Regions from separate parts of the Peribacillus sp. NPDC097675 genome, predicted to be linked through region 3. Evidence: predicted binding sites of a transcription regulator. Region 3 holds the regulator's gene; each other region holds the start of a gene.
The links. The regulator LexA, encoded in region 3, represses DNA repair genes until DNA is damaged. The targets are predictions, from matches to a motif close to CGAACATATGTTCG.
Positions count from the first base shown of each region.

Region 1: the regulator LexA is predicted to act here: its motif matches at 3,397-3,410, upstream of ACQKL5_RS02435 (DNA polymerase thumb domain-containing protein).
Region 2: the regulator LexA is predicted to act here: its motif matches at 3,639-3,652, upstream of addB (helicase-exonuclease AddAB subunit AddB).

Region 1 is NZ_JBNNSK010000001.1:487,152-497,336, forward strand. Features, by position in the region: gene ACQKL5_RS02415 (MBL fold metallo-hydrolase) at 1-812, shown strand, start outside; gene ACQKL5_RS02420 (SDR family NAD(P)-dependent oxidoreductase) at 809-1,600, shown strand; gene ACQKL5_RS02425 (DUF3221 domain-containing protein) at 1,774-2,307, shown strand; gene ACQKL5_RS02430 (C40 family peptidase) at 2,368-3,027, opposite strand; gene ACQKL5_RS02435 (DNA polymerase thumb domain-containing protein) at 3,429-4,688, shown strand; gene ACQKL5_RS02440 (YolD-like family protein) at 4,714-5,043, shown strand; gene ACQKL5_RS02445 (iron-sulfur cluster biosynthesis family protein) at 5,151-5,474, shown strand; gene ACQKL5_RS02450 (alpha/beta hydrolase) at 5,523-6,434, opposite strand; gene ACQKL5_RS02455 (YqkE family protein) at 6,561-6,824, shown strand; gene ACQKL5_RS02460 (MarR family winged helix-turn-helix transcriptional regulator) at 7,062-7,499, shown strand; gene ACQKL5_RS02465 (Ohr family peroxiredoxin) at 7,554-7,979, opposite strand; gene ACQKL5_RS02470 (aldo/keto reductase) at 8,180-9,091, opposite strand; gene mciZ (Z-ring formation inhibitor MciZ) at 9,156-9,314, opposite strand; gene ACQKL5_RS02480 (NUDIX hydrolase) at 9,390-9,941, shown strand; gene ACQKL5_RS02485 (endonuclease Q family protein) at 9,942-10,185, shown strand, end outside.
Region 2 is NZ_JBNNSK010000003.1:45,589-55,773, reverse strand. Features, by position in the region: gene addA (helicase-exonuclease AddAB subunit AddA) at 1-21, opposite strand, end outside; gene addB (helicase-exonuclease AddAB subunit AddB) at 18-3,509, opposite strand; gene ACQKL5_RS05675 (hypothetical protein) at 3,714-3,869, opposite strand; gene ACQKL5_RS05670 (TVP38/TMEM64 family protein) at 3,915-4,529, opposite strand; gene ACQKL5_RS05665 (hypothetical protein) at 4,818-5,192, shown strand; gene ACQKL5_RS05660 (methyl-accepting chemotaxis protein) at 5,247-6,068, opposite strand; gene ACQKL5_RS05655 (competence protein ComK) at 6,233-6,799, opposite strand; gene ACQKL5_RS05650 (IDEAL domain-containing protein) at 7,091-7,327, shown strand; gene ACQKL5_RS05645 (YitT family protein) at 7,392-8,201, opposite strand; gene ACQKL5_RS05640 (M48 family metallopeptidase) at 8,355-9,620, opposite strand; gene ACQKL5_RS05635 (SCO family protein) at 9,818-10,185, shown strand, end outside.
Region 3 is NZ_JBNNSK010000002.1:172,845-183,029, reverse strand. Features, by position in the region: gene ACQKL5_RS04155 (formyltransferase family protein) at 67-699, shown strand; gene ACQKL5_RS04150 (glucosaminidase domain-containing protein) at 976-1,578, shown strand; gene ACQKL5_RS04145 (VanZ family protein) at 1,674-2,285, shown strand; gene ACQKL5_RS04140 (peptide MFS transporter) at 2,355-3,848, opposite strand; gene ACQKL5_RS04135 (GlsB/YeaQ/YmgE family stress response membrane protein) at 4,616-4,852, shown strand; gene ACQKL5_RS04130 (hypothetical protein) at 4,995-5,282, opposite strand; gene lexA (transcriptional repressor LexA) at 5,542-6,165, opposite strand; gene yneA (cell division suppressor protein YneA) at 6,325-6,636, shown strand; gene ACQKL5_RS04115 (YneB family resolvase-like protein) at 6,656-7,312, shown strand; gene ACQKL5_RS04110 (DUF896 domain-containing protein) at 7,379-7,612, shown strand; gene tkt (transketolase) at 7,842-9,848, shown strand; gene sirA (sporulation inhibitor of replication protein SirA) at 10,151-10,185, shown strand, end outside.

The sequences.
Region 1 (10,185 bases), on a different contig from region 3:
TTGAACAAATTATCTTGACGCATCATCATCCCGATCATGCAGGTGCACTTGATTTCTTTGATAAGGAAGTTCCTGTATATGGACATCAAAACAATCAGCGGTGGCTGACTCTTAGTGATGAGTTCCTTGACATCCATAATGCTTTCTTTCTTGACTTTGCAGGGAAGTTGGGTGTTGAGGAAGAATTGAAACATAAATTGATACATGACCGAGAAGAAATCAAGTTTCTCAGTAAAAGGAAGCTGCAAGGTTATTTAGCGGAAGGGGACGAGCTCCCAGGACTTCCGGGTTGGCGGGTAATCGAGACCGCTGGACATGCACAAAGTCATGTATCCTTTTATCGGGAACGTGATGGCGTGATGATTGCGGGTGACCATTTACTTGCAAAAATTTCGCCTAATCCACTAATGGAACCGCCATTGCTTATGGATGGTGTTCGTCAACGGCCTTTGCTTCAATATAATGCTGCGCTTCAAAAACTCTTGGACTTTACGATTTCGAAAGTCTACTCCGGACATGGGGGAGAAATTGATGGAGACAAAGTGGCCGATCTGATTCGATATAGACTTGAGCGCCAGCATAATCGGGCCATGCAGGTGAAAAGCATGCTTCAAGAAAAACCTTTAACGGGATTTGAAGTGTGTCAGCAACTTTTCCCGAAAGTGTACCGTCAGGAAGTCGATTTGACACTCTCGGAAACGGTAGGTCAGTTGGATTATTTAGAAGATTTGGGTGAAATCGTAACGGAAATGAATTCAGGTGTCGTTCTGTATTCAAGTGCGACAACGGTTTCGAAGGGGATAATTTATTGAGTAAATTGCGAGGGAAAGTCATTGTCATTACAGGGGCTTCTGGAGGAATCGGTAAGGAGATTGCCATTCATTCTGCACATCTTGGAGCCAGGCTTGTTCTTTTGGCAAGGAGCCTGGATAAATTACAAACACTGAAAGATACCCTGATTAACCAATTTGGTGTTGACGTTTTTGTATATAAGCTGGATGTTTCCGATACGGAGCAAGTGGAAAAGGTCTTTGCTGATATCCAAGCCCAAGTCGGTACCGTAGACGTTTTGGTCAATAATGCTGGGCACGGAACGTTTAAAGAAGTCCTAGATACGGACTTAGAAGAAAGCAAAGCGATGTTTGATGTCAATGTGATCGGAGTGATGGCCTGTACGAAGTTTGTACTTCCCAATATGAAGCGCAGACAAGCGGGCCACATCATCAATATTGCCTCACAGGCAGGGAAAATTGCAACGCCTAAGTCTACACTATACTCTGCCACCAAGTTTGCGGTGCTTGGCTATTCAAATGCTCTCCGTCTGGAATTGATGGCGGACCATATTCATGTGACTACTGTTAATCCAGGACCAATTGCAACGAATTTTTTTAATATAGCCGATGAATCCGGGACCTACGTGAAAAGTATCCAAAAATTCATGCTTAAGCCCGAGAATGTTGCAAAAAAAATCGTGGGCGCTATGTTAACAAATAAACGGGAAATTAACTTGCCTGGCTGGATGAATATGGCGGGTAAGTGGTATACGTTATTTCCAAAAATCACTGAGACCATTGGAAAAAAGGCATTTTTTAAAAAATAGCTTCTAAGTGCCCTCTCTATGTAAGTGAGAATAACCACTTAGAAGCATCATAAGAAACCAAGGGGAGTGTCACATGACATTCTCTTTTTATTTTGAAAATAATATGCATTTATATTCCATTATTTGTAACCCTTTTGTTGATGAATTCGTCTATTCTAGTAGGAGGGATTTTTATGAAGTTGGTAATGGGAATACCTTTTATCTGTTTATGCCTTTTTATTATTTTGGGGGGCTGTCACTCCTTCTCTGATGAAAAGTCTCAAAAGACCATTGGTAAGGGAGAAGAAGGCTTTATTACGGATTTGGATGATAAGCGAATTTTAATAAAAGACACGTATTACAAAGTGAACAACCATACAGATATACAAGATGAGGAAGGGAATAAGCTCAGTTATTCAGATTTGATGATAGGGATGAAAGTTAAACCATGGTACCAAGGAGAGATTGAAAATTCCTTCCCTTCGAAAGCGGAAGCGGAGTTGATAAGGGTTATACAAGATGAACAAAGCATTGAGGAGCAAAAGGCTGTGACTGCTGCACTTAAGCATGTGACTCAAGCGGTAAGTCAGCGCTTCATGGTTCTTAAAATCATTCATTTTCCTGCTGAGCATGTATATAATATTGAAATGATGAATCGCTCCAATTTAGATTCGTCCTTTACTGTGACCGTAGAAGATTCTACTGAAGAAATCTTATATATAAAATAATGACAGGGCAGAACCACTATGGATTCTGCCCTGTTTGTGTTGGTCGCCTACTCAATTTGTTTATAAAGTTTTTGCACCCAGGTATTTTGGAGCCCAATACGTGTTACTCATATCGGTAATGGTAATTCCTTTAGAAGATGATGCATGTATGAACTGATTGTTGCCAATATATATTCCTGCATGGGAAACACCCGTTTTTCCCGAAGACGTATCAAAGAATACAAGATCGCCTTTAGATGGCGAAGATACTTTTAATCCAGTATTGGCATAGAGCTCGGATGTTGTCCGTGGCAGAGTAATTCCCTGTGATTTTTGGAATACATAATATATGAACCCCGAACAGTCAAATCCTGCAGGTGTCGTTCCAGCCCATTTGTATGGTGACCCGATTAAGGTCTTTGCGTAATTAATCAGGCTTGTATTATTGACATTGTAAACGCCAAGCGCGTTAAATGTATTTCTACCTGCGATTCCATCGGCAGTCAATCCTTTAGCTTTTTGAAGCTTTTTTACTGCAGCTGTAGAATAGGAGCCGTAGTATGTAGTAGGTGAACCAGTGTATGTGAAGTAACCTTTAGTACTTAATAGTTGTTGTAGTTGTTTGACGTCACTATGTGTCATTCCGGGTCTGAGGGTTTGATCTCCAATATTTGCAAATGCTTGGAGCGGGTTCAGCATTAATGCAGAAGCCACAGCAGCTGAAGCAATCCATTTCTTCATGTTTCTCATTTCCTCTCTCTATCTCTCTCTTTATCTATCTTAACAATATTATCCTACAATACCAATGTGACATTTAACTCAGTTTTTGATTACAGTTTCATTACAAAATATAGGTACTATGAAGGTATAGAAATTGAATGAAATCCTTTATTCAACTGTGATAAAAGGTAAAAAGAATCAATTTTATATAATAGTCTAGATTCTAATAGACTATGTCCATGAAAAACAACTTGGATATAAAACATTATTTTAGTATTATAGTATTTTTATGGTAAATTAAAACGTTGAATAAAAAGGTGGAAATTTGTCATGAAACTTCCATTGAATGAGAACGTGTATTCGTTTAGAATTAGGGGTATAATACAAAAGCGAACATATATTCTATATAGGGTGAAGAAATAATGAATTATAGCATGATGCCGAAACAATCGATTATGTGTATAGATATGAAGAGTTTTTATGCTAGCTGCTCGGCGGTCATGCTTGGTTTAGATCCGCTCGACTGTTATTTAGCAGTGGTTGGCGACAAGAGTAGGGAGGGGAGCATTGTACTTGCGGCTTCCCCAAAGCTAAAGAAGGAATTTGGTATAAAAACAGGTTCTCGAAAGTTTGAGATCCCAAAAGATCCACGCATTATAGTCGTCGAGCCAAAAATGGCCACTTATTTGAGAATTTCGACAGAGATCACCCGCTTGTTTCATCGCTATGTTCCGAAAGAAGCGATTCATGTATACAGTGTGGATGAAAGTTTTTTGAAAGTCGATGGAGCAGTTTCCTTATGGGGAGATGCCTGGAATATTGCTGGGAAAATAAAAGATGACATAGAAAGGGAATTGCAGATTCCAAGTGCAATCGGAATTGGCCCGAACATGCTGATGGCGAAGCTTTGCCTCGATCTCGAGGCCAAACATATAGGAATAGCAGAGTGGACATATGAAGATGTACCCAACAAGCTTTGGCCGATCTCTCCACTTCGTGAAATGTGGGGGATAGGAAGGCGTGTAGAAAAAACCCTCCATGGAATGGGGATATTCACAGTCGGGCAGCTTGCCAATTATGATCTTGAATTGCTTGAAGCGAAGTTCGGGATTATGGGCAATCAACTTTATCATCATGCTTGGGGAATCGATTTGTCAGATTTAGGAGCACCGATTATAGAGGGGCAGGTCAGCTTTGGCAAAAGTCAGATTTTACTCCGTGATTACAAGGAAGAGCACGAAATTAAGCAGGTTATGCTAGAAATTTGTGAAGAAGTCGGAAGAAGGGCCCGCACCCACAGAAAGGCAGGAAGGACGATCAGTCTAAGCATTGGTTACAGTAAGGATGAGTTTGGCGGAGGTTTTCATCGTTCTCGTTCAATCGACGAACCGACGAACATCACGATGGATTTGTATAAAGTCTGTCTGGAGCTTTTTCATGAAAACTATCATAAGCAAAAAACCGTTCGCAGCATTTCGGTCACGCTCTCGAATATTGTGGAGGATAACGAAATGCAGTTGACTTTATTTGACGCTTCACGTTGGAAAAAGCGGGAGTTGAGCTATACGGTTGATCGTATTCGGCATAAATACGGTTCAAAATCGCTGTTGCGCGCGGTTTCGTATACGAAAGCGGGGACGGCGGTTTACAGAAGTGGGTTGCTTGGCGGGCATAAGGCTTGATGAGGTGAGTAGAGGAGGGAAAATAATGATTCGTGATCGGGGACGTATCAAGTGGACATCGATGATGCTACCGGAGCATGTGAAGATGCTCCGAGATTGGGTGGGAGAAGATGGCTATGAAAAAAAGCGTATTCTCGATGAACAGCAGTTTGAGGAAATGAATGCTGTGATGGGGGAAGCGATGGAAGAAGGTAAGGAAGTCTCGATTGCCTATTATGATAGAAATCGGTATCAGCTTTTAATTGGAAAGATTCATTATTATAATGAATCCTTGCAAAGACTTCATGTTATTGATCACTTTCAGCACCCACATTATATTCAACTTGCCAATATAGCTGATGTTAGGTTGATGTAATAGTTTTAGGTCAATGTGGTGGATACTAGAAGAGGTATGCCGGAAAAAGGACAGCCGCCCCTTTATCGTTTATAATTAGGGAATGGAACGAATAGGAGGCAAACGGCATGTATATTAAATGGACAGAAAAAGCAGCGGAAAAAATTTCCGATAAAATACAGGGAAAAGAAGGACAGTTACAGTTGAAATATGATACAGACGGCTGTGGATGTGTAGTAAGTGGTGTGACAGCACTATGGCTCGTCAAGGAGCTTGAAGAGGGGAACGAAAAAGTGGAGACTAATGGTATTCCTATTTATGTCGAAAGATCCAAGATGATCTTTCTAGATGAAGTCATGACAATAGACTTTGTGACTGAAGCAAACTGCTTTCAGTTGAAAAGCCCGAATCAAATCTTGAATCCGAGAATGAGTTACTTTACTAAATTCTAAAACAAAGGCAAAGGGAGAATCCCAATATTATTGGGATTCTCCCTTTGCCTATTTCAATAAGACTTGTTCGAGGAATTGATCAATCCGTTCCTCATACTCCTGTGAATTCTCATTATATGATTGTGCGTGAGCACCTTTTTTTGCGAGGTAAAGTTCCTTTGGTCCCTGTTTTGCTTCATACAATTCCAGTGTCATGGAAGCGGGAATGAACGTATCAGGTTCACTATGGATGAATAATATTGGTTTCTTGATGTTTTTGATGAAATGTATCGGTGACACTTCGTTGGTCCAATATCCGTCACGAATCTTAATGAACATACGGCCCAGGGGGAATACGGTCCAGGCTGGTAACGGGATGTCCATCATGCTGATTTGATGTTGAATCTGTTTCTCAAAATTAGAAAATGGACAATCGGCAATATAAAAATCCGCTCCATCTTCAAGCATTCCGGCATATAGAAGAAGGGTCACGGCCCCCATGGATTCACCATGAATGCCAAGGAAAAGGTCTGTACCTTTGCGTTTTTTTAATTCATCGATAACAGCCTTCAAATCGAATTTTTCATAATGTCCATAGCTACTCGTTTCCCCACCAGATTCTCCATGACGCCGGTGATCATATATAATCGCATTGAAGCCACGCTTGAGAAAAATGTTCATGTACTTGATCGAGTTCATTTTGTTCTCCGTCACACCGTGAGTAACAATGATCCACTTATTCGTCTGATGCGGTTCAATAAACAAACATTTCAAGGGATATCCAGATGGAGAAGGTACCCAAACTTCTGTTTTGGGAAGATTATCAAAGTCCGCTTGAATCAAGCGTTTAGCCAAGACTTCGCGATTTTGAATGAAATCATCTTCCTTCTTTTTCATGTACATGAGACGATTCGAAAAGTAAACGCCAATACCGATCATATACGTCAAAATGCCAGCTATCGCGAGACCCCATTTTTTCATAATGAACCTCCTCGTTTTTAGTTTATTTTACCATGTGGAAAAATAAAGAGAATACTGTTTGGAAATCGTAACGAGCGAAACCGTAGTCATGGTATAATAATGTCATAATGTCAGGGGGTTTTAAGGATGAAAAAGAAACAGCAGCGAAATCAAAACCAAAGTAGAAAACAAGATAAAGAATCATCGTCATCATTGAAACTTGGTGATATGCTCAATCAAGATATTATGTCCCAACTTCGTCAAAAGCAAAAAGAATTGAATGATGTGGAACAAGAGAAAAAAGCAATAGAAGAAGAGAAGAAACGTGAAGAAAGAAAACAGCGTGAGAAAAATAAATCATTCGAAGAGCTGCTGGGTGAAAGCAATCTTAATTGGAAGAACTATAAATAGTTTTAATAAGGAATGAGTTGTTTACGGCACGCTGACTCAAAAGACTAGTGGGAAACATCTTCGTTACAACTAACGGAGATGTTTTTTTGTAAGGATAAATACCTTTAAGGGAACCAAACCACTCCATCTTCTGTAGAACTGACCAAAGTCCTTTATTTTATAAGGCATAACGATTATATTAAAAGTAAGTTTGATATGTATGTTATATTGAATGGACTACTATTAGTTGGTGATAAAATGGAAAAAAGAATAGAATCTGTACTGGAAAATCAACTATGCTTCCTTCTTTATGCAAATTCGAGAGAAATGACCAAGAAGTATAAACCGTTGCTTACTAAACTTAACGTGACGTATCCTCAATATCTGGTTCTGCTTGTACTTTGGGAACAGGATGCACTTACAGTGAAGAAATTGGGAGAGTTGCTTGCTCTTGACTCGGGAACACTTACTCCGATGTTGAAACGAATGGAGCAAAACGAACTCATTGTTCGTGAACGATCCACAGAAGATGAAAGGTCTGTCATGATTCGACTGACGAAAAAGGGGCTTGATTTAAAAGAAGAAGCCTGTTTCATTCCCGAACGCATTTCAGATATTTCAGGTGAAGATAAGCAAGTAGTTGAGGATTTAAAAGTATCACTGCTTCAGCTATTAAAAACCTTGCAAGCATTGTAGGGACAGAAAAACGCCTGGGAAACCCAAGCGTTTTTTCGTTTGCAAATTATTGGTTCAATCTACTTCAACTTCAATGGTAACATCCACATTGCCATTGATTGCTTTTGAATAAGGGCACATTTGATGAGCTTTATGGACGAGAGTTTCGAATGAATCTTTATCGACTCCAGATCCTCTTACTACTAATGTTACAGCCAAGCTGTACTGATGCATATCACCCATCAATAAACTGACATTGGCCGTGACGTTTGAAGTGAAAGTAACTCCTTCAATCTTTCCAACCGATTGTAAGGCACTGTCAAAACAAGCCGCATAGCCAGCTGCAAAAAGCTGTTCGGGATTAGAAGCTTCAGGCATTTGTTTAGCTCTTGGCGTCCCAGGCATCGCAATATCAACCGTGAAGTTTCCATCAGCGGAAATGGCCGTTCCTTCTCTTCCACCATCAACCGTTACCGATGTCGTAAATAATGTTTTTGTCATTGTTTTTCTCCCCAATCTCTATATTAGATTGTGCACAATTGAATTGTATAATATCAATAAGGAAATAGCAACTAAAAAGACCTTGGTGAATTATAAGATTCTATTCATTTCCTCTATAGTGAAGAAAAATAGGCTACCCAACATAATAAAAAGAAAGGTAGCCTACTATTTCATAAATGTTTAATTCTAAATTGGTTTGGTTAGTATTCCCGATGACTTGTATATTTGCTTGCTTTAGTGAGTTTTTTCAAAACATCAAGTTCATCATGTGAAAGAGAAGAGCTGTTGGCAGCCTGACAGTTTTCACGTAGCTGCTGTACAGAGCTGGCTCCGGCTACGGCAGAAGCAACGCATTGGTTCGATAATACATATTGAAGAGCTGTAGCATTCATTTTTTCACCGGAGAACTTGTCTTTTAACTGTGGAAGCAAATCTTTGAGTTCGTTATAGCTATAGTCGAGATAGCCCTCCTCAGTAGCCTTTTCAAGCATTTTTTCGCTAAGGAGTCCTTTGGCAAGAGGCCCACGGGCTATGATGCTAATCTGTTTATCTTCCAAAAGTGACATCCACTCTTCTGGACGGCGGTCGAGAAGACTGTATTGCATCATCACGGAATCAAGCTCAGACTTTTTGACGAATTCCTTAATTACGTTGGGGCGAATCGAAGAAATTCCATAGTACCGAATCAAGCCTTCTTTTTTTAAGTCCTCAAAGGCCCCAATCGTTTCATCCAAGTTGTCTTCAATCGTACCCCCATGCAGTTGATAGAGATCGATATAGTCAGTACCCAGTCTCCTCAGACTATCTTTTACGGCCAACTTGATATAGTCGCCGGATGGATCCCAGCTCCAGCTATCTTTATTTTCTGTCCAGCGGTTTCCGACTTTCGTCGCGATGTATACTTGGTCGCGAAAGGGCTTAAGGTTCTCTCCCACGATTTCCTCATTCACTCCAAAATCGTATAAATCAGCAGTATCGAAATAATTGATGCCTTCATCCAAAGCTGACTTCACGATTTCCGATGCCTTTTTTTTATCGGTACCCAAAGACATACAGCCGAGTCCAATTTCAGACACGAGCAAATCCGAGTTTCCTAATCTACGTTTTTTCAATGCTATCATCCCCTTTACCTTTATACCTTTATTGTAAAGGAGGAAACACTTTCACTCAAAGATTTCACTTGATCCTTTTTAAAGGGTGTGCTTCCTGCTGACGGATATCTGCAATCCAATCACTGATATAAACATAGTTACTTTGAAGGTTTTTGAGCTTTTGAATAATCTCCCGACTCTTTCCGGAGAATACCATGCTATTTTCGGATACATGAATTTTCATAAAATCGCCCTCCATCTCCAGTATGGTAAAATGTATGAAGCATCATGCTGCAATTAGAACAGAGGAGTGGACAAGTTGAAAAAATTCGAAGAAAAAACGTTAGCTACAAAAAAAATATTCAAGGGTAAAGTCATTGATTTACAAGTGGATGAAGTGGAGCTTCCAGATGGGAAAACAAGTAAACGCGAAATAATCAAGCATCCAGGCGCAGTAGCAATCATTGCTGTTACAGCTGAAGAAAAAATTATCATGGTAGAACAGTACCGTAAAGCGTTGGAGAGAAGCTTGGTGGAGATTCCAGCGGGGAAACTCGAAAAAGGGGAAGAGCCCATTCGGTCAGCTGAACGTGAACTTGAAGAAGAGACAGGCTATGAATGTGAAAGAATGGAGCATATCATCTCTTTTTATACGTCTCCCGGCTTCGCCGATGAGTTAGTCCATCTCTATCTGGCGCATAATTTGAAAAAGAAAAAAGATGCGGCACCGTTGGATGAAGATGAGTTTGTCGAGGTGATCGAGCTGACACTTAAGGAAGCTCAAAACTATTTGGATGAAGGGAAAATCCAAGATGCCAAAACGGCATACGCTGTCCAATATTTGCAGTTGCAAAAGGCGATGCAAGAATAAATGAGAGAGTACTATGCGGATTTGCATATTCATATTGGCAGGACGAGAAGTGGGAAGGCCGTTAAAATCACCGGAGCTAAAACTTTGACCTTCAGTAATATAATCGAGGTGGCAAGCGAACGTAAGGGGCTTGATTTGATTGGAATTATAGATTGCCATTCTCCTGAGGTCATTGAAGAGATAGAAGAGGGAATTAGGGTTGGTGAAATAACGGAAATGGAAGGTGGCGGGCTTCATTATCGAA
Region 2 (10,185 bases), on a different contig from region 3:
TGGAATGTTTGTTTTGCTCATTTTCCACCCTCCCCTCTCAATAAATCCAGAACATCATTTTGTTTCTTCTGTGGCAAATTCCTAAATTGGTTTTCCTCCAACGATTGATCGAATTGGCAAACCGATTTAAAGGAACAAAAAGTACATGGTGTTTTTTCCTTCATTTTATACGGAGTAATGCCTACATCTCCATCCACCATCCGATTACCGGAATCCTGGTAGACCTTGCGAACATGATGGTTTAACAATGAGAAGTCTTCCCGGCTAGCAACTTTGGATGCCGCTAAAAGGGAACCATCCTTTTTAAATCCTGCAGGTATGACGTCTGATTTACTGGAAGTATCTATATCAAGAGACGTGTCCATCATTTTGATGACATTCGTTTGATCCAATACAAGTCCATTCATTTTGAAACTCTTATAGATTTCTTCATCTATTTTATCCAAGCTAAGCATCCCTTTAGATTTGACGACTGGATTATGAACATGGAAATATAGAACACCTGCTGGAATCGCCTCTTTACCGATAAGCGATTGGGATTGTGATACGACGATATCGAGGTAGGTCAGCATTTGTAGAGCAAGTCCATAGTAAACTTCACTCATGTTCAATTCCTTCTCACTCGATTTATAATCAAGGACACGCAGATAGACGCCGCCCTCTCCTTCATCGGCTTTATCCACCCGATCTATCCGTCCAATCAATTCCATCTTCGTCCCATTTTTCAGAGTGAACGATAGTGGGGGTAGTTCTCCATTTTTCCCAAAGCCTAGTTCCAATCCGATGGGCGCAAATCCACTTACCTTGGCATGGTCGCTTAAGACGATTGAGGCACGGCCAATTACATGCTCCAGTTTTCTACGCAAGTAATGATGGCGGTTCGTACTTAACAGGATTTGATTTTGAAGCTTCGGTGCAAGCTGTTCCACCGCCCGTCTTGCCAACTCCAAACATTGCTCTTTGGTCAAGGAAGACCACGGGATATCATGCTCATTTAAATAATCCGAAATCATTTTTAATGCTCCATGGAACATTTCACCAATATCCGGTGCATCCAGTCGGAAAACTTGACGTTCCCTTAATTTCAAACCATGAGCGGCATAATGGGAAAACGGACAGCTGTTGAACATCTCCATTCTCGATACACTGGTTAGAATGGTTTCACCGTATAATTGCTTACTCGTTTCCTCAGACAGTTTCATCGTTTTATTTTGGTAAAAAAGACTCGACAGGACCTTCGTTGCGGTCGGTCCAACCATCTCATCCTCCATGATGGCATTATATACATCCCACCAAAGTGGATGGATCGGATAGTTCCGTTTTTTCAGCTGCAATTGCGCAGCTAGATAAGACAGGGCCACCTCATGGTTCGCTGCATATTTCACCTGTTCCTCAGCAGGCAGGTCGGATGGATCGTTCATATAAAAAGCCTCGGACACATGCGGCAATACATCTCTCACTCTTTTTAAATAGGAGGAAGGCAGAAGGGCTTTTCCTTCTTCATCAGCAAGAGGATATGATAAATAAAGAGATGTTGACGGTGTAGTGAATGCTTTATACGCCGTGAATTCCTCATCCAGAAGACGAATTTTCGAACTCGGCGCAACATCAAGCCCACTCGCCAATAGCTTTTCGCGGTCACTATCGGAAAACACTCCATCAGAAACGGCTTTTCCCGGTAAAACCCCTTCATTCAGACCAATAACGAAAGCAGCCTTCACGTCATCCAGTCGAGAAAGGTCAAGATTAGCGACAAGAACTTGATCGATTGCCTGTGGAACTAAGGAAAATTCCAAAGATTCCAGACCTGCTTCAATAATGATCGCAAACTGTTTCAAGGAGATTTCCTGTTCACTTAACAGTTCCACGAATTGATCAAGCAAATCCACAACCGCATTCCACGATTGTTCATGCTCCCTAGCTGAAACCAGATCGCCGTCCTCTTCTGCTTCAAGTTTCAATTTCTCCAATTTTTCCGGTATATGCAATTCTTCCAAATATAAATAAAGGGCCTCGCACAATTCCCGTCCATTCATAGCTTTTTTCAAACGTTTTGATAGCTTAATAATAGGCTCTGTAAATAATTGCTTCAAATCATTGAGCTCTTGCTCCAGTTGCATTTCCTTACTCGTTTGGGGACGGTCCTCGAGCTCCAAGCCACGGAATCGACGATATGTCCAACGATCCTTCGTTGTCCACCCAGCCCCCTTAATCCCTCTGGCAAGCACGTAATTTTCAAGCTTATCCACCTGTTCACGCATTCGGTCATGACTTTGTTGCAGGGGAAATAGAAGTTCTGTCTTAATTGCCCGAAAAACCGGTTCGTAGCGCCAAAATCCATTGATGACTTCCAATGTCGACCTTATCAGTTCAATCAATGGATGATTGAGCATCGTGCGTTTGGAATCGATGAAAAGCGGGATTTGATAATCACGGAAAACCGTTTGTAGAATATCTCCGTATGCGGCCCCATTGCGAACCAAAATCGCAATATCCCGAAAACGGCACTGTTCTTGTCTGACAAGCGTCAAGATATTCCGAGCCACTCCTTCAATCTCTGCTCGACGATTAACAGCCTGGGCAATCGTTACACCAGATGGCTGATCATACTTTTGCGCAGGACGATGGGCAAAATGAGTTTCAAGATGTTTTATCCCAGGATTCTCGAATTTCGCCGCGTTGCTTAAAATGTGGTCTTCCTCAATAAATATCCCCGTTCTTTGTCCCGCTTGATAAAGTTGATGATATAGATTCCCCGTTTGCCTGAACAAGTGCAGATCATCCGGAGCAAATTGCCGATAGGGTTGATCGAGTGTCAACGCAATCGTTACACTTTTACATAGCTTCATCATTTCTTCCACAATCATTAATTCCTGTGGTGTCAAACTGTAAAAACCATCCATATAGATATCCGCATTTTTTATATAAGTGGACTCTGCCATTTTTTCTATCAGTAAAGTAAAATAATCCTCTGAATCTAAATATTTGCCGATCATTTCATCCTCAAATGATTGATAGATAAGCTCAAGATCGTATAATTTATCCTGTATTCCACTACCACCTGGTGATTTTTCCTCCAAGTAATTCCGAATGTCACCTGGCTCGATGCAGTACTGCTTGAATTCGGCAAGCATTTGTTCCATCTGGGCAACGAATCCCTGCTTATCAGCCGATCGCCGGAACATTTTCAGATCATCTTTTTTATCCTCCATAATCTTACGTATCAGCATATTAACGCCAACACTGTCCAAATGGATTCGGCTCATGCCACCTGTCTCCTGGAGAACGCGCCATGCTAACCGGCTAAAGCTGAAAACTTGCGTTCGAATCATTCCTTCGAGACCTGGTGTTTTGATTAATTTATATTCGGATAAAAATGTCATCTGATCAGGAACAAGATAGATGATCGGATCGCCTTCAGGGTCTTCCAATAAGCTGGTGCGAATTTCGTCCAAGACCTTTGACGTTTTACCTGTGCCCGACCTTCCCATTAAAAAACGGAGTGACATCTGTTTCCCCCCTTTTACTTCATTATATCTAGACCCATCATACCAGAAATGCCGTCTACTTTTTGATACGTTTCTTTTTCCATTTATGATTATTTTCCTTTAATTTTACCCTTATGCAATGAAAAACACCAACCGTACGTTCGTATTTAAAACAAAAGAAAAAAGCCCTTCTTATCCAGGCTCCTGCAGTACTTTACTTTAAAATCAAGAGGATTGGCCAATATCTTGGATTGACTGTACCTTCAGTCTCCCGATACCCCTTCCTTCAGTCACTTTCTTACCTTTTATATAACCATTAACCTCTAGAAGGCCTATTCCCGTTTGGCAAAAAACCGCAATATCCACAATAGATACTTTCATCAGGCGGGTGATTCTCTATTCTCCATACCCTACTGCTTGTATCGTTTATTTCCCTTCCTCCCTCTTCATGCTTTTATTTAACCGCACCTCTAATCTTTTTCCTACAAACCATAGGATGAAGATAATGATTCCGACAATCACTGTACGTACTGGCTTATGAATAAGCGATACTATATCATAACCAACAAAACTGATTGTAAAAATCATCACTGCTTTCCCGCCAATTACTGCCAGTCCATATTGTAACGTGCTTACCTTTGAAAGTCCTGCCACGATGTTAACGATGGCAGATGGCGTGAAAGGGAAACAAAGCAAGAGAAATAACGGACCGAAACCATGGCTTTCCACCCAATTCATCAACCTTTGTACCCGTTTATGTTTTTGAAGAAAGCGAAAGAACCTCATCTGGCCGTATCTTCTAATGATTAAGAAAATCAGAAACGCACCAGCTATCGCTCCTATCCAGGAAAATAAAAATCCCCACCATAGGCCAAAAGCGGTAGCATTGGCTACGACAAAAACAACCAATGGCAAAAATGGCAAAAAGGCTTCTAGCATTGGCAATAAAATACCAGGAATTGGACCGAATGAACGGTATTGCTTAATAAGTTCTGATATATGTTCAAGTGTTATCCACTCAAGTACCGCATCAAGATTCATGACTATCTCCCTCGGCTTGCTTTCTATTCAAGCAGCGTCTCTTAATAAAAAATCCGTCCTATTTTAGATATAACACTTTCCCCTTAAATTGCAAGAATAAATGCCCATCTATCATCATACTTTCCCTATCTCAGGAAATCATAATCTTATTAACAAAAATTTCACGCGAGTGGGAAAACCGCTTGCATATCAAATATGATTCAGTTAGGATATAACAAGAACAAGTGTTCTATTTCTGTTCTAACATACATAACATAAGAAAACGTTTATTAGAAAGGGGCGGTCAAGATGACCCGCATACCAGAGGATGACCGAAATATGATTGAAAAAGCCATCTACCTTCCCATGGTGATTACAGTCTTAAACCGGGATCTCAAGGTCATCGAATTAAGTCCTTTTAAATTAAAAAGGCCCTATTTAGAGCTTATCGAACGCGCTCTAAAATCCGTCCAAGAAGACCTTGTTGAGGTACGACGCTACTTGCGGAAGGAGAATATCAAGGTAAGTAAATTAAATAGCGATGAATCTTTTACTATGTATTGCTTTTTATATAAAGGATACGAAGAGCACCATAACTACTTTAATCCCCGTCTCCGAAATAAAACGGAAGAAATATTATGTCATTACCTTTTTCAAAGGGGATTTAGAACTGAGAAAATTTAGCCTTCTTTATTTCTAGGAACAATGAAAAAGCCAACAAATACTGTTGACTTCCTTTTATAATTTATCCGTATATTTGTTGAGCTTATCGGACATCTTTTTAATTTCTTCTACAAAAGTAGAGATTTCCTCAATGGAAGCCGCCTGCTCTTGACCCACAGAAGCTATTCGCTCAATTGATGTCCCCATTTGTTGCGTCACTTCTTGGATTTGCACTAATTTTTCACGGATCATTTGAGTAGATGTGACCGTTTCTTTGGAAAACTTCCTAATCTCTTTGGCTACGACTTCGAACCCTTTACCTTTTTCACCTGCACGAGCGGCCTCTATAGCTGCATTTAATCCTAATAAATTCGTTTGGGTTGCCACTCTTTTAATCATGGACAATATTTCATCCGTATTTTTAACATCTTCTCCAGCTTTGTGAGAGGAATCTAGAAGTTCAGTGGAAACGCCTGCTAATGAATGAGACCCTTCCGCAATATTAATAATTCTCTCATTGGCTTGACTCAATGATACTGAAATTTGATCCGCAATCGACCTCAGTTCACTTTGCCTACGTATTTGGATGGCTATACCACCAATGACTTGATTATTCTTATCATGAAGAGGCACGGCTGTTCCAGTAAATTCAAAACCATAAAAATCAGCCGGCACCTCAGACTTTAATGGTTTATCCTGACTCAATGCTATAGCGAGAGGTTCTTCTGGATTCAATAACTGCCCTTTTTTGATATGTAAATTTATTCTTTCACCAGGGAAATATTCAATGAACTTTTCTAAATCACATATGGCTATCGATAATTCAGAGGGAACTGCCGCTTTAATTATAGGTACCATATTAATTATACTTTCCAGCGAATCAATTTTCCCAAACATATTGTTGTACACTGTTGCAACACTCCATCCCTACTATAAAGCTAAATTTTACCAAAGAATACTGTTCTAGTAAATATTTTTTGCCTTATTTCTTAATTTTTAAGATGAAGAGAAATCTTACCTGTTGAAAATTCTAATAACGCTTCCATGTAATACCCGATTGATTACTTCAGAGACGGATATTTCGAAATCATTTCTGACGCTTTTAGGCCGTCGGATTCGGTAAATAAATAGAAAGATTTTCTTTTGGTTTCCTCGATTCTTTGGATCAATTTGGATTTTAAAAAGGAAGTCCGATGTAATTGGTTTTCAAACGAACTGCTCGATACGTCGATATCGAATGATTTTCTATTTCTGAAAGTGATCGTTGTCTGTTTAGAGTCTAGTCGCGTAAAGGAGACTACATGTTCATGAGATAACCAGGTGCATTGAGGACGCAAGGGAGATGTAGTCGGAAAGAAGAAAATTGAACTGGTCGGATCGATGGCAATGGGTGCCTTGTGGGTGATATTTATGAGTTGTTTCGTACCATCTTTCCTTCCACCGTAACTTGAACCAAAGTACTCACAGCTTTTCTTGATAATATCCAAGGGCTTGAACGGAGAAATGAACTCATCTTCCAACTCAATGATTCGAGAGTAAATCTTACTTCCATAATTAATCGGCATGACCATTAGTGTATAAGGAGTAATTTCATATTCTTCGATTATTCCTGTACAGCTTTCCTTCAAATTACATCCACCTCTTCCTATTTCATTTATCAAGTACCATCCATCTTTCTTAATATCGTTGAAGCTTTCCATTTTGGGCGGTCCCAGTCAAAACGGGTTAAATTCACCACTATAATAGCATAATTCACCTAACTTACCTTCAAGTTCACAAAAAATTAAAAATTCTTTCACAAGCCTTATCATCTCGTCATTTTAACGACACAAACTCATTTTATCTAATTATTTTAAATTTTCTGTTGATTTTATATCCATTAATCCATATACTAATAAAAAGGGTCAGGGGTGGTTACTTTGAAAAATGATAAATCATATTCAGAGTCAGTGAAGTCCTTATCAACGAAGGAAATCAAAAATGATGCAGCCGTTCAGGAAATGTTAATTGACATGATCATTATGGAATCGTTCCTTACGACTAAAAAGAATATCCTTACAAAGGAAATCGATGAAGCTCTGGATACTAAGAACAAACCTCTATTCCTCAAATTAAGCACTGATTTGAATGCCTTATTGAAACAGTTTGGAAATTAATCAAATTATGAATGAAATACCTTAGAAAAAGCCTCCCTGATACGGGAGGCTTTTAAATTCGTCATCATTCTTTATGAAACATTCCCATGACCTCAGTCGTTTCGGTAATATTAACGAAGGCTTGTGGATCCACTTCTTTTATCATCGCCTTCACATCGGTTAACTGGTAACGTGTAATGACCGTCATCAACACTTTGCTCCGTTCACCCGAATAGGCTCCTTCCCCATCCATGACCGTAATGCCGCGATATAGATTGGCCAGTAACCGTTCTTTCACTTCATCGCCTTTTTTCGTCACAATCATTAAAGTTAATTTGATATGATTCGAATGAATGGTATCTATCACTTTACCTGCTGCATAAATCGAAATCAATGTGTATAATGCGGCATCCCATCCAAACCTAAAGCCGGAGACAATCACCACGATCGCATTCATCACTGAAAGTAAGGTACCAAGGGGGAAGTCTCTCTTCTTAGCCAAGAGCATCGCAATGATATCGAATCCTCCCGATGAACCTGAAGCACGAAAGATAATGCCGATACCGATACCAGAAATGACCCCTCCGAATAAAGAAGATAATATTGGCTCAGAGGAAACTCCGTATACAGGTATAATATACAAACTGACCGAAATGACCACAACCGACAAGATTGTAAATGAGATGAAACGTCTTCCCAATTTTAGATATCCCAGAATAAGTAATGGCAGATTTAATAAGAAATTCAAAACCCCTGTATTTAACGGGGTGATGATTCCTAACATAATGGCAATTCCACTAAGTCCGCTGCTGAGAATCAAATGTGGAATCAAGAATAAGTTATAGGCCAAGGCAACAAGCACCGATCCTAACGTGATTAAAAGTATATTATACATAGATGCTCTCCTTAAAAACGCTCTGGGAATTTTAATTTATTATAGTAGAGAACGGAATATTTATAAAATGATAGTTTTTTCTGAAAATGAACCATCGATTCCCACTTTTCTTAAAATTAGGCAAGAAAAAAAGCTAGCTTATGAGGCTAGCTTTCAGTCATCATTCATTTCTTCATTTTCCACCGTTGATATCCTCTCCAGCATGGTGGGATGGGAATAACGAAGCCATTTGACTAAGATAGGGGGATTTACCTGACTTAGCCCTGATCTCGTGAGCTCCTGGAAGGAAGTGATGGCCGATTCATGGTCTCCTGTCATTTCAATGGCATAACGGTCCGCTCTCGTTTCCTGATAACGGGAAACGTAATTGGAAAGCGGGCTGGAAACAAACAGCAACACGGAGGTAATCAAGAGGAATAAAGGCAACGAAGAAATCCTGTCCATTGATTGAACTTTAATCAAGCGTCCCCATCGCCCAATGATGTAATTCATGATTTTTGCCGTCAACCATAAACCGACCAATGTCATGACGATATAACCTGCTATTCCGATGTAAATATGTTTTTCCACATAATGGGCCATTTCATGTGCCATGATGAAAAGGATTTCGTCTTCGTCAAGCCTATTTAAGGTCGTATCCCAAAGAACGATTCTGGAATTCGAGCCTATCCCCGTTACATAGGCATTCAGGGAATTCGTTTTCTCTGCAATATTCACTTCATAAACATGTTCAGCCGGGATATCCGCTTGTCCGGCCAGTGCCAAGATTTCCGTTTCTAACTCCTTATTTTTCAGTGGATAAAAATCATTATATAAGGGATCAATCAAGACCGGTTGGACGAACATGAGGAACAAGGTAAATGGAATCGATAACAGCCAAGCATAAAGCCACCATTTCTTTGCACTTTTTTTCATCAGCCAGTATAGAACGGAAACGATGATGAGCATCGTCCCAAAATTCACCCAAAAATCGATGATATCGTCTTTCATCCATGATGAAAAGCTCTGGGTACTTATATGATAACTTTTACTCATTTGATAGCCTATGAAACTGATTGGAAACATCGCTACATAAGAAATCAATGAAAGCCAAAATAAATAAATGGTCGTTTGCAGTCCTTTTCGTTTACTAATAGTCAAAGCTGATTTTTCAAAATACCTTGAAAATCCGAATAGCATGATGAAAAAATACAACAGCCATTCATAAGGGGTCGCAACGAAAAATATGAAGTTTCGCAGCCCTGAATAATCCTCACTGAGTTTGAGCTCCCTAGCGTTCAAAAACTCTGCGGGGTCAGCTGCAGTGCCACGTAAAGCCTGAGGAATCGAAGTGTCTGCACCATAGAATATATACCAATACATCACTGCCACAAAAAGGAGATATAAAAGAATCGCTCTCCCAGCCCATTTCCTAACCATGAAGCCCCCTCCTTTAAAACAAACCTGCCTTATATAGTTTAATCCAAAATGGACAGGTTAGAACCGTATTTCGTTCCCTTCATATAAATGTCCATAAATGTTCATTATTTCTCCCGATTTCATACCTTGTTTTGGAAAATCATCCTGTATAGTGAAGATATCAATCTATTTAAATTGACTCGGGGTGACAGATACGCATGAAGAAAATTTATATTATATTCACTGCTTTATTAGTAATCGGGATTGGATCAGGTATCTATTATTTTACAGAGTATCGCCAGTCCAAAATGGAATTTCCTGAAGATTTAGTGATGAATACGCATGACGGAGGCACATACAGCTTCTCCGATTTAAAACCCAAAGTTCGCCTATTAGAATTCATGTACCTCGATTGTCCAGATATATGCCCAAATACCACCTATCAAATGCAAAAGATTCGGGATAAGCTTGTTAAGCAAAATATTTTTGGGGATAAAGTGGAGTTTTTGACCATCACTTTCAATCCAGAAATGGATACACCCGATAAAATAAAAACTTACGCTAAGGCATTTGATATAAATGAAAC
Region 3 (10,185 bases):
GTATACATTATAGGAGAGAATAATCCAGCATTTTTAAAAAATATTTGTAAATCTAGGGAGTCAATTATGAAAATATCCATTATTCTAGATTCATCTGAGAGTTGGTTTGTAGATTATGCAGAAAGACTACGTGATAACTTGAATAAAAAGCACGAAGTGAAAATATTATACGGATTTAATGAGATGACTAAAGGAGATATTGCATTCTTTTTGAGTGTTACTAAAATCTGTCCTTCTGAAAAATTAAGGTTAAACAATAACAACATTGTCATCCATGCGAGTGATTTACCAAAAGGGAAAGGCTGGTCACCCATGCCATGGCAAATAATAGAAGGGGAAAATGAAATAACGCTATCGCTTTTCGAAGCAGTTGAGAAAGTGGATAGCGGGAAGGTATACCTTAAAGATAAGGTTGTATTTAAGGGGCATGAGCTTATTGGTGAACTACGAGAACAATTGTCAGATAAAATCATCGAAATGGCTGTCAGATATGTAGACAACTACAATAATATGGTAGGGCATGAGCAGGAAGGGAAAGAAACATTTTATAAAAAGAGAACTCCTGAACATAGCGAATTGAATGTCAATAAAACCATCCACGAGCAATTTAATATTTTGAGAACGGTTGACAATGAAAAATATCCAGCGTTCTTTTACAAGGATGGCATAAAGTATATTATCAAAATATATAAAGATTGAATTCGCATAAAAGTCTTCCTTCAAAAGGAAGGCTTTTTATTATGTCTAAATATAGAGGGGCAATTAAACGGTAATAGTACTAGTTATTGCATTCGGAAAGTGTTAAGGGATGCGGGGCTTAATACTATGGTGGGTTTCAACACAGTCATTAGAAAAGGGTTTGAATATATTGGAGATAGGACTACTTGTCCCACGAAAGCTGACTAAGAACGAGACTGATGAGATTAATCTCATAAGCTTAGCCTATTTATGTGTAATTAAGGAGGAGAACTACTAATGGCAACGGTTGAACAGCAAAATTTTATTAATAAATTAGGAATTCCCGCAAGAGCCGACTTCGAAAGGACCAATATCTTACCTAGTTTAGTTATAGCCCAGGGAATATTAGAATCTGGATGGGGAAAGAGCGCTTTAGCGATAAATGGAAATAACTTATTCGGCATAAGAGGGGACTTTAATGGTGAGTCAATTTTGGGGACAGATAAGGAGATTGATCGATATGGTAATCCTTTTCCCGTTATTGTTTCCTTTCGAAAATATCCCTCATTTGCAGAATCCATCATGGATCATGCAGACATGCTGACTAAACCGAGGTATTTAAAAGTCGTACAAGCCAAGGATTATAAGCAAGGTGCGCAGGCTTTATATGATAGCGGATACGCTGGAGATATGAGTTATCCTGCCAAATTAATCGAAATTATAGAGAAATATAAGCTCTACGAGTGGGACCAGGTGGATATCTATCACATGGTCGTGTCGGGTGACACAGTTTCATTCTTAGCTAAGAAGTATGATAGCTTAATAGCAGATATAAAAAGGTGGAATAACCTTAACGATAATTATGTCATAAAAATTGGACAGAAATTAAGAGTTAAATAGGGTATTTATATGTTTAACAAAAAACCTTTCGTATTGAAGATCTGGTCATGATAACCTAAGAGGTAAAGGTATATAGTTTAAATGGAGGAAACAAATTGACTAAAAAATCGCTAATGCTTTCTCTTCTATTGTCACAAGGTTTATTCTTTGCAGGTCTTCCAATTTTCCTTCAACTTCCTTTATACCTGAATCCATGGGTGATTATGGTTGTTTGGTTTTGTTCCTTAGTATTCGTGGCACTCATCGTATTGTGGATTAGGGGTGAAACCATGACGGTTTCGCGATGGTGTTGGAATTTAACAATCGTCACTTACAGTTTATCTATATTGGTCTTACTATTCTTTCGTCCTAAAGGTCAGGAGTATTCTTATAATTTCACTCCTTTTTCTACAATTTCAGCTTATTTATCAACCGATTCATATTGGCTTGTTTCATTGTATAACCTTAGCGCGAATATCCTGTTATTCATTCCTTTTGGACTGTTCTTACTGTACAAACAAGGAACAATGATGCCTGCTATTCAAAGATTCCTGATTCCTTTTTTCTCGATTTTAAGCATCGAAATGGGTCAGTATGTTTTTCAAAGAGGAGGTTTCGATATAGATGATCTTTTTTTGAATCTAACTGGTGTATATTTGGGATATTTCCTGTTTCAATGGTTCGTCAAAGTAATTGTTATTCTTCCAAAAAATCAGAGTGCAATGTAAGACCACTATAAAGAAAGTAAACAAAAAGCCAACCTGTCCTATTATGGACTAGCTGGCTTTTTGTTTTGTTTACCTTAAGCCTTTCATAAAGGATTGTATCTTAGGTGATATTGCTAACAAGATAAACCCTAATACGAGAGAAGAGATACCGATTACTCCGAAATAAACCATTTCCGTTTGTTCTGAGTAAAATCTAACAATTTGTGCGTTTAATGCCTGTGCTGCTGCATTAGCTAAGAACCATAAGCTCATCATCTGTGATGAGAAAGCAGATGGAGCAAGTTTAGTTGTAGCTGACATTCCCACGGGTGACAAACAAAGCTCTCCAATTACTACAAGGAAGTAGCTAAGTACAAGCCATAATGGACTGACTAAGGAACCGGAGCCTCCGAAATACGATGGAACCAAAATCACTAAGAATGATAAACCAGCAAAGAATAGACCAATCGAGAATTTTTGGGGAATGGTCGGCTGGCGTTTCCCTAATTTTACCCATAACCATGCGAATATTGGAGCTAAAGTAATAATGAACAATGGGTTCAAAGACTGGAACCAGGCAGGTGAAATAGTAAAGCCTGCAAATTCTAACTGTGTCCGTTTATCAGCATAATTTGCTAAAATAGTTGAGCCCTGTTCTTGGATTGCCCAAAACATGACGGCCGCTATAAATAAAGGGATATAGGCAATTAAACGAGATCGTTCAACAGAAGTTGTTTTTGGACTACGATACATGAAAATGAAATACATAGTCGGAATAAGAATTCCTAGAATACCAACAAGACCAATGAAACTATTTAGCGTTAAAGTGCCCGTAACAATAGCGATGGCACTGATGATTGCAATAATTATTATGGCTAGGCCAATCTTAGTGTAAACGGATTTCCTTTCCTTAGGAGCTAAAGGATTCACAGGTTCTATTCCTGCAAGGCCTAAGTTCTTTTTCTTTGTTGCCATAAAGACGATTAACCCTATGAACATACCGATTGCCGCAATACCAAAACCAAGATGGAAATTGTAGTTCGTTCCAATTGTTCCGACAATTAGAGGAGCAATGAATGCACCCGTGTTAATTCCCATGTAGAATATGCTGAAACCAGAATCGCGACGATCATCGCCTTCAGCATAAAGATCGCCTACAATGCTGGATACATTTGGTTTTAAAAGGCCTGTTCCTAGTACGATTAGTACCATGGAGACGAAAAACATGGAAATGCTACCGGGGATAGCAAGTGCAATGTGACCAAGCATAATCAATATACCACCGTAAAAAACGGATTTGGCTGTCCCGAAAATTCTATCAGCTAACCAGCCACCGATAATCCCGGACATATATACTAGCGATCCGTAAATGGATACTATGGCAAGAGACGTTTTTTCATCAAGGCCTAATCCACCTTTAGATACCTCATAGTACATATAATATACAAGAATAGCTTTCATTCCATAATAAGAAAAGCGCTCCCAGAACTCTGTGAAGAAAAGAGTGAATAGACCCTTAGGGTTCCCGAAAAAACCTTTTTGAGGAATGCTATCCAAAATTTTCTGTTTATTCATCGATGACATACATTCAACTCCCTTTTATTATAGTATAATAACTTTTCTTTAACCGGTTGTAAAGAATATTTAGTGTATTTTAATAATAATTCTTAATAGGTTGATTATTCATCGTTCTCATGAAAATAATAGTTCAATCTTACCCCTCTATCATATTAAAATCCCAGATTAGAGTAGTTTCTTTTAGTAGCGTAATGTGGATCTGAAAAAGTATTTTATTAACAGTTTACTGAAACGTAAATGAGTATAACTAATGAACTATTTCAATGAATCAAGATGGACATGTAAATGGAATGCTATAAATCCATAAGTAAGAAATATGTGTATAAGATACGATATTGAAATAAAGGAAGCAAAAAACAATTAGGAGGTACTGGAGAATAAAAATAGGAAAAATGTCTTATCGACAAAAAACGACAAAATACTTATTCTAGTATAGAAAGCAATTTGATTGTTTTCTTTTTTACCATGTTGTGCAGCCTGATAATTGCAGTTATCAGGCTGCATTTATTATTATAACCATATAATATTATTTAATCGTCCATATACAACTCTTTTGGTTGAATAGCATCATATTAAAAAGATCCATTTAATCTTTCAAGCCGCCTTTTTAAGGTGGCTTTTTTATTTTGTCGTGAATAAGCGTCTGGTATAAAGAAAGTGAACATAAACAAACGAAATAGGTAGTATTTTCGTTCTTTGTTGCACTGTTCTAATGATAAATATAATTCATAAATTTAAGGGAAGGGAGGTGGAAATTTTTGGAACTAATATGGATGTTAATTGTTGGTGGAATAATTGGATGGCTGGGAAGTCTGATTTTGGGAAGGGATATGCCGGGTGGAATTATTGGAAATATCATTGCTGGATTTGTTGGAGCATGGCTTGGTACAGCAATTTTAGGACCAATAGGACCTGAAACTGAAGGATTTTACATTGTGCCAGCTTTATTGGGCGCAATAATCGTCGTGTTTATCGTGTCAATAATTATGAGAAACACCAGATGGAGATAGAACGAGGGCAACATTCATTCAAAGGATTTTTCAGGATTACAGTGTAGATGAAAGAACTTTGTGATATATATTTGTCCATTATTGTTTGAAAATGCTGTTCAACAATGCTGGACAGCTTTTTTTGTGAAAAGATTTGTTTTTATTAATTCGAATGATGATCAGATTCCCTAAAAGACAGTATTGCCGTCTTCAGTGCGGCATAATTTCCAATACTGGCATATCCATAAAACCACCCCATAAAAATTCCTGTCATCAAGTAATGCCGATGACTAATGAAAATGGAAAGGATTAAGCCAAGACCTAAAGCTATGGATGGTATATATTTCCGTGGGAGTGGAAAAAGGATTTTTATGATTTGAGTCAAAATCATGATAGTTGGAATGGCAATCACTGCATCCCAAAAATTAGTATGAATAGTAGGGAAGTCCATGGTAGCACCACTTTCAAAGAGAAATATCTATGGATTAATTTCACCGATTCTAGAAGGATTATACATCCTAATATTTACATCGTTCATCCTAGATCTATATTTCGTGGTAAAGGCACAATAGTCTATCAATTAAAATATTTAAGTTCAAGCCATTTACGTCTCTACTAAAAAGAAAGTTTATATTATTCTTTCTGTCATATAAATGGAAAAGATACATAGATTATAAAGATTATAAAAACAAAAAAAGCGCATAGCGCTTTTAGTGAATTTGTCTATATAAACCGATTACTCTTCCTAGGATTGTAACATCTCTTAGAATAATAGGCTCCATATTGGAGTTTTCCGGCTGAAGTCGTATGTAATCCGGTTCCTTAAAGAATCGTTTTACAGTGGCTTCATCATCTTCCGTCATGGCCACGACGATATCTCCATTATTGGCGTTGCTTTGTTGCTTAACGATTACATAATCACCGTCGTGAATTCCTGCTTCAATCATACTTTCCCCCATAATTTCAAGCATGAATACATGATCATCATGTGGAACCATGCTTTCAGGAAGCGGGAAGTATTCTTCTATATTCTCAATCGCAGTTATTGGTAAGCCCGCTGTTACTTTACCGAGTAGTGGTACGTTAACTACGCTTGTTTTTGGTATATTATTAGCTTCTTCTATATTCAAGATCTCAATGGCCCTCGGCTTAGTTGGGTCGCGTCTGATTAAGCCTTTGCTTTCCAAACGAGACAAATGACCATGGACAGTTGAACTTGATGCAAGTCCCACAGCTTCGCCAATCTCTCTTACGGAAGGTGGATAACCTTTTTGGCGGACTTCATCTTTTATGAAATCAAGAATGTCCTGCTGTCGTTTTGATAGTTTAGTCATATGTGCACCTCTTCTCCATAATTCTTTGCTATATTATAGCATGGCTTACTTCTCTATACAAACATAAGTTCGAATTTCAATGTTGACTGAAACAAGTGTTCGTATTATAATTCAATTATAAATTAAGAACGAACATATATTCGCTATGGAGGGATATTGATGAAAACTTTTTACAAAAATAATATGTATACGATTCTATTAGCAGGATTGGTATTTATCTTTTCAATTTTATTTTCTTTCACATTAGACAAAAATCAAGATAAAAAATTTCTTTCTATAGAAGTAAATGAAGGTGATACAATATGGGAGATTTCCGAGAAATATGGTCAGACTGAATTGACAAAAAAAGAATTCATTGGTTGGATAGAAGAGTATAACGGTGTAAGGGCAGATGCTATTAAGGCTGGTCAAATAATTGTCATCCCCGTTGAAAATGATAAAGTAGTCCAAAGTTTGGCTAGCAAGCAGTAAGTAGTAAAGGTAGGGTCATATGAAAGCAGTCATCTATTGTCGGGTAAGTACAGAAAAAGAAGCACAGGAAACCTCGCTTGCTAGGCAGCAAGAGGAATTAGTGAAGTTAGCGGACAATAAAGGCATGGAGATTGTTTCCGTAATAAGAGAGCAGGCAAGTGGTTACGAATTAAATCGTGATGGGATATTTGACATGCTTGATCTTTTTAAAGCGAAAGAGGCAGATGTTCTATTAATTCAAGATGAAACGAGATTGGGAAGAGGAAATGCAAAAATTGCCTTGTTTCATGTTATTCTCAAAGAAGGAGTTAAGATTTATACACTTTCCCATGATGGCGAATTGGAACTATCGGATTCGGATGCCATGGTTATCCAAATTGTTGGTATAGTAGAAGAATATCAGCGGAAGTTACATAATTTAAAAATTAAACGAGGAATGCTCCGAGCGGTTGAAAACGGCTACCGGCCCCAAAAGAACTTGAAGAACCAAAGAAATTCTACTGGTAGAGAACGTAAAGAAGTACCTATAGAAGAAATTGTAAAACTGCGTTCGAATGGATTAACATTTGCAGAGATTGCAGCTACTCTTAGAGGCTTTGGTTATGACGTATCGAAAGCTACTGTAAACCGCAGATTTCTGGAGCATTATCAGAACACACAGGAAAACCAATCTTAGAACTTGTAATTTCACCTTTTTTTTTATACCATGTCAATATCCGCATATATATGAAGGAGCGAAATTATGTTATCAAAAGAAAAACTCGCCCGTATCAATGAACTTTCTAAGAAGGCTAAGGGAGACGGCTTAACGGTAGAAGAGGCTAAAGAACAAACTTCATTGCGAAGTGAATACCTTGAAACATTTAGGCGTTCTATGGCAGATACGTTGGAACATGTTAAGGTTCTGGATCCTGAAGGCAATGATGTTACACCCCAAAAAATTAAAAATATAAAAGAAAAAAAGGGTTTGCATTAATGTTGTAGTGTAAGATTGGAACCCTTCATTTGGCCAATCTTAAGAAATATTAAGTAAAAAAGAGAATGCATCGATGTATGTATTCTCTTTTTTAGTTCAAGCTAACTATGGTAATTCTTAAAATAGTAGAAAATTGAAATAGCTGTGAAAGAAATGGTTATTTTAGTTGTGATATTAACCATGTCAATATAATATAAAGATGTACATTACAGGAAGGGATGTTTTACACATGTTAGATAAATTAGATGCGCTTTCTATTAATACAATTCGTACATTATCGATTGATGCTATTGAAAAGGCTAATTCCGGTCATCCCGGCATGCCTATGGGTGCAGCTCCTATGGCATATAAACTGTGGACTGAATATATGAATCATAACCCAAAAAATCCTGAATGGTTCAATAGAGACCGTTTTGTTCTATCGGCAGGACATGGCTCTATGCTTTTATATAGCCTTCTTCATTTATCAGGATATGGATTGACTATCGATGACTTAAAGAGTTTCCGCCAATGGGGCAGTAAAACTCCTGGACATCCTGAGTATGGACATACAGCTGGAGTTGATGCCACAACAGGACCGCTTGGTCAAGGAATTGCAATGGCTGTAGGTATGGCATTGGCAGAACGTCACCTGGCTGAAAGCTACAATCGTGACTCTTATAATGTGGTTGATCATTATACATATAGTATTTGTGGTGATGGAGATTTAATGGAAGGCGTTTCAGCTGAAGCAGCTTCTTTAGCAGGTCACCTTCAGCTTGGAAGACTTGTCGTTTTATATGATTCGAACGATATATCTCTTGATGGTGATTTAAGCCAATCCTTTAGTGAAAGTGTAGCTGACCGTTTCAAAGCTTATGGCTGGCAATATTTGCGTGTCGAAGACGGTAATGATTTACAAGAAATCGCAAAAGCCATTGAAGAAGCAAAAACGGACGAGGCCCGTCCGACATTAATTGAAGTGAAAACAGTAATTGGGTACGGCTCTCCGAATCGTTCTGGTAAGTCGGCTGCACATGGTGCGCCTCTTGGTGCTGATGAAATGAAATTGACGAAAGATGCATACAAATGGACATTCGAAGAAGATTTTTATGTTCCAGATGAAGTATATACACACTTTAATGAGTCTTGCGTCGAAGCAGGAAGTAAAAAAGAACAAGCATGGAACGATCTATTTAATGATTACAAAGAAACTTACCCAGAACTTGCTGAACAACTGGAGTTAGCTATCAAAGGTGAATTGCCTGCTGACTGGGATCAGGAAATTCCAGTTTATGAAGAAGGTAAGACACTGGCTTCACGTGCTTCAAGTGGAGAGGTGTTGAATGCATTAGCTAAAAAGCTTCCAAACCTTATTGGGGGTTCAGCCGATTTAGCAGGATCCAATAATACGTCTATCAAAGGCGCGACAGATTTATTACCTGGAAACTACAGTGGACGTAATATTTGGTTTGGTGTACGTGAATTCGCTATGGGAGCAGCAATGAACGGTATGATGCTTCACGGTGGCTTAAAGGTTTATGGCGGAACATTCTTCGTATTCTCTGATTATCTGCGTCCTGCTATTCGGATGGCGGCTTTAATGGGGCTTCCAGTTACGTATGTCTTCACCCACGACAGCATTGCTGTTGGTGAAGACGGTCCGACACACGAGCCTATAGAACAACTAGCTTCTTTACGAGCCATGCCGAACCTTGGTGTGATCCGTCCAGCTGATGGTAATGAAGTAGCTGCAGCTTGGAAAGTTGCTATGGAGACTAAAGATAAACCAACGGCACTTGTATTAACACGCCAAGGATTGCCAACTATTAAAGATACTTCTGAAGCAGCATATGAAGGTGTGGTAAAAGGTGCATACGTCATATCTAATTCTAAAAAAGAGGTAGCGGACGCATTACTGCTTGCTACAGGTTCTGAAGTTAACCTTGCTGTTGAAGCACAGAAAGCATTAGCTGAAGAAGGAATTGAAGTTTCTGTTATCAGCATGCCATCATGGGATCGCTTCGAAACTCAGTCAAAAGAATACAAACAAAGTGTGATTAACCCGGCAGTTAAAAAACGTCTAGCCATAGAAGTGGCTTCACCGTTTGGCTGGGATCGTTATACGGGTGATGAAGGAGAAATATTAGCGATTAATCATTTCGGAGCTTCAGCGCCTGGTGGTAAAATCATGCAAGAGTTTGGCTTTACCGTTGAGAATGTCGTGTCCCGTGTTAAAGCAATGCTTGCAAAATAATATTGATTAGTTAAAAACTGACACCATTTCAAATGGTGTCAGTTTTTTTCTTATATAATGAAGAAATATAAATTATTAAGGGAAATATCTTACATTCGACAAAAAAAGATTAAAATTTCTCCAGCAAACAACATATCTTATAAATTTGTCAAGATATAATAAGAATAAATATATTATTGTTTCCATGTGTCACATATAGGGGGAACCTTTATAAGATTACCGGGCAAATACTAAAATAATGTGTTGGTTCATAAATAGGAATCCTAGGGAGGTATAGGCTTATGAGAACTTATCAGATTTTTTTGATTGAAGATGAATTTGCCCATCATTATTATGG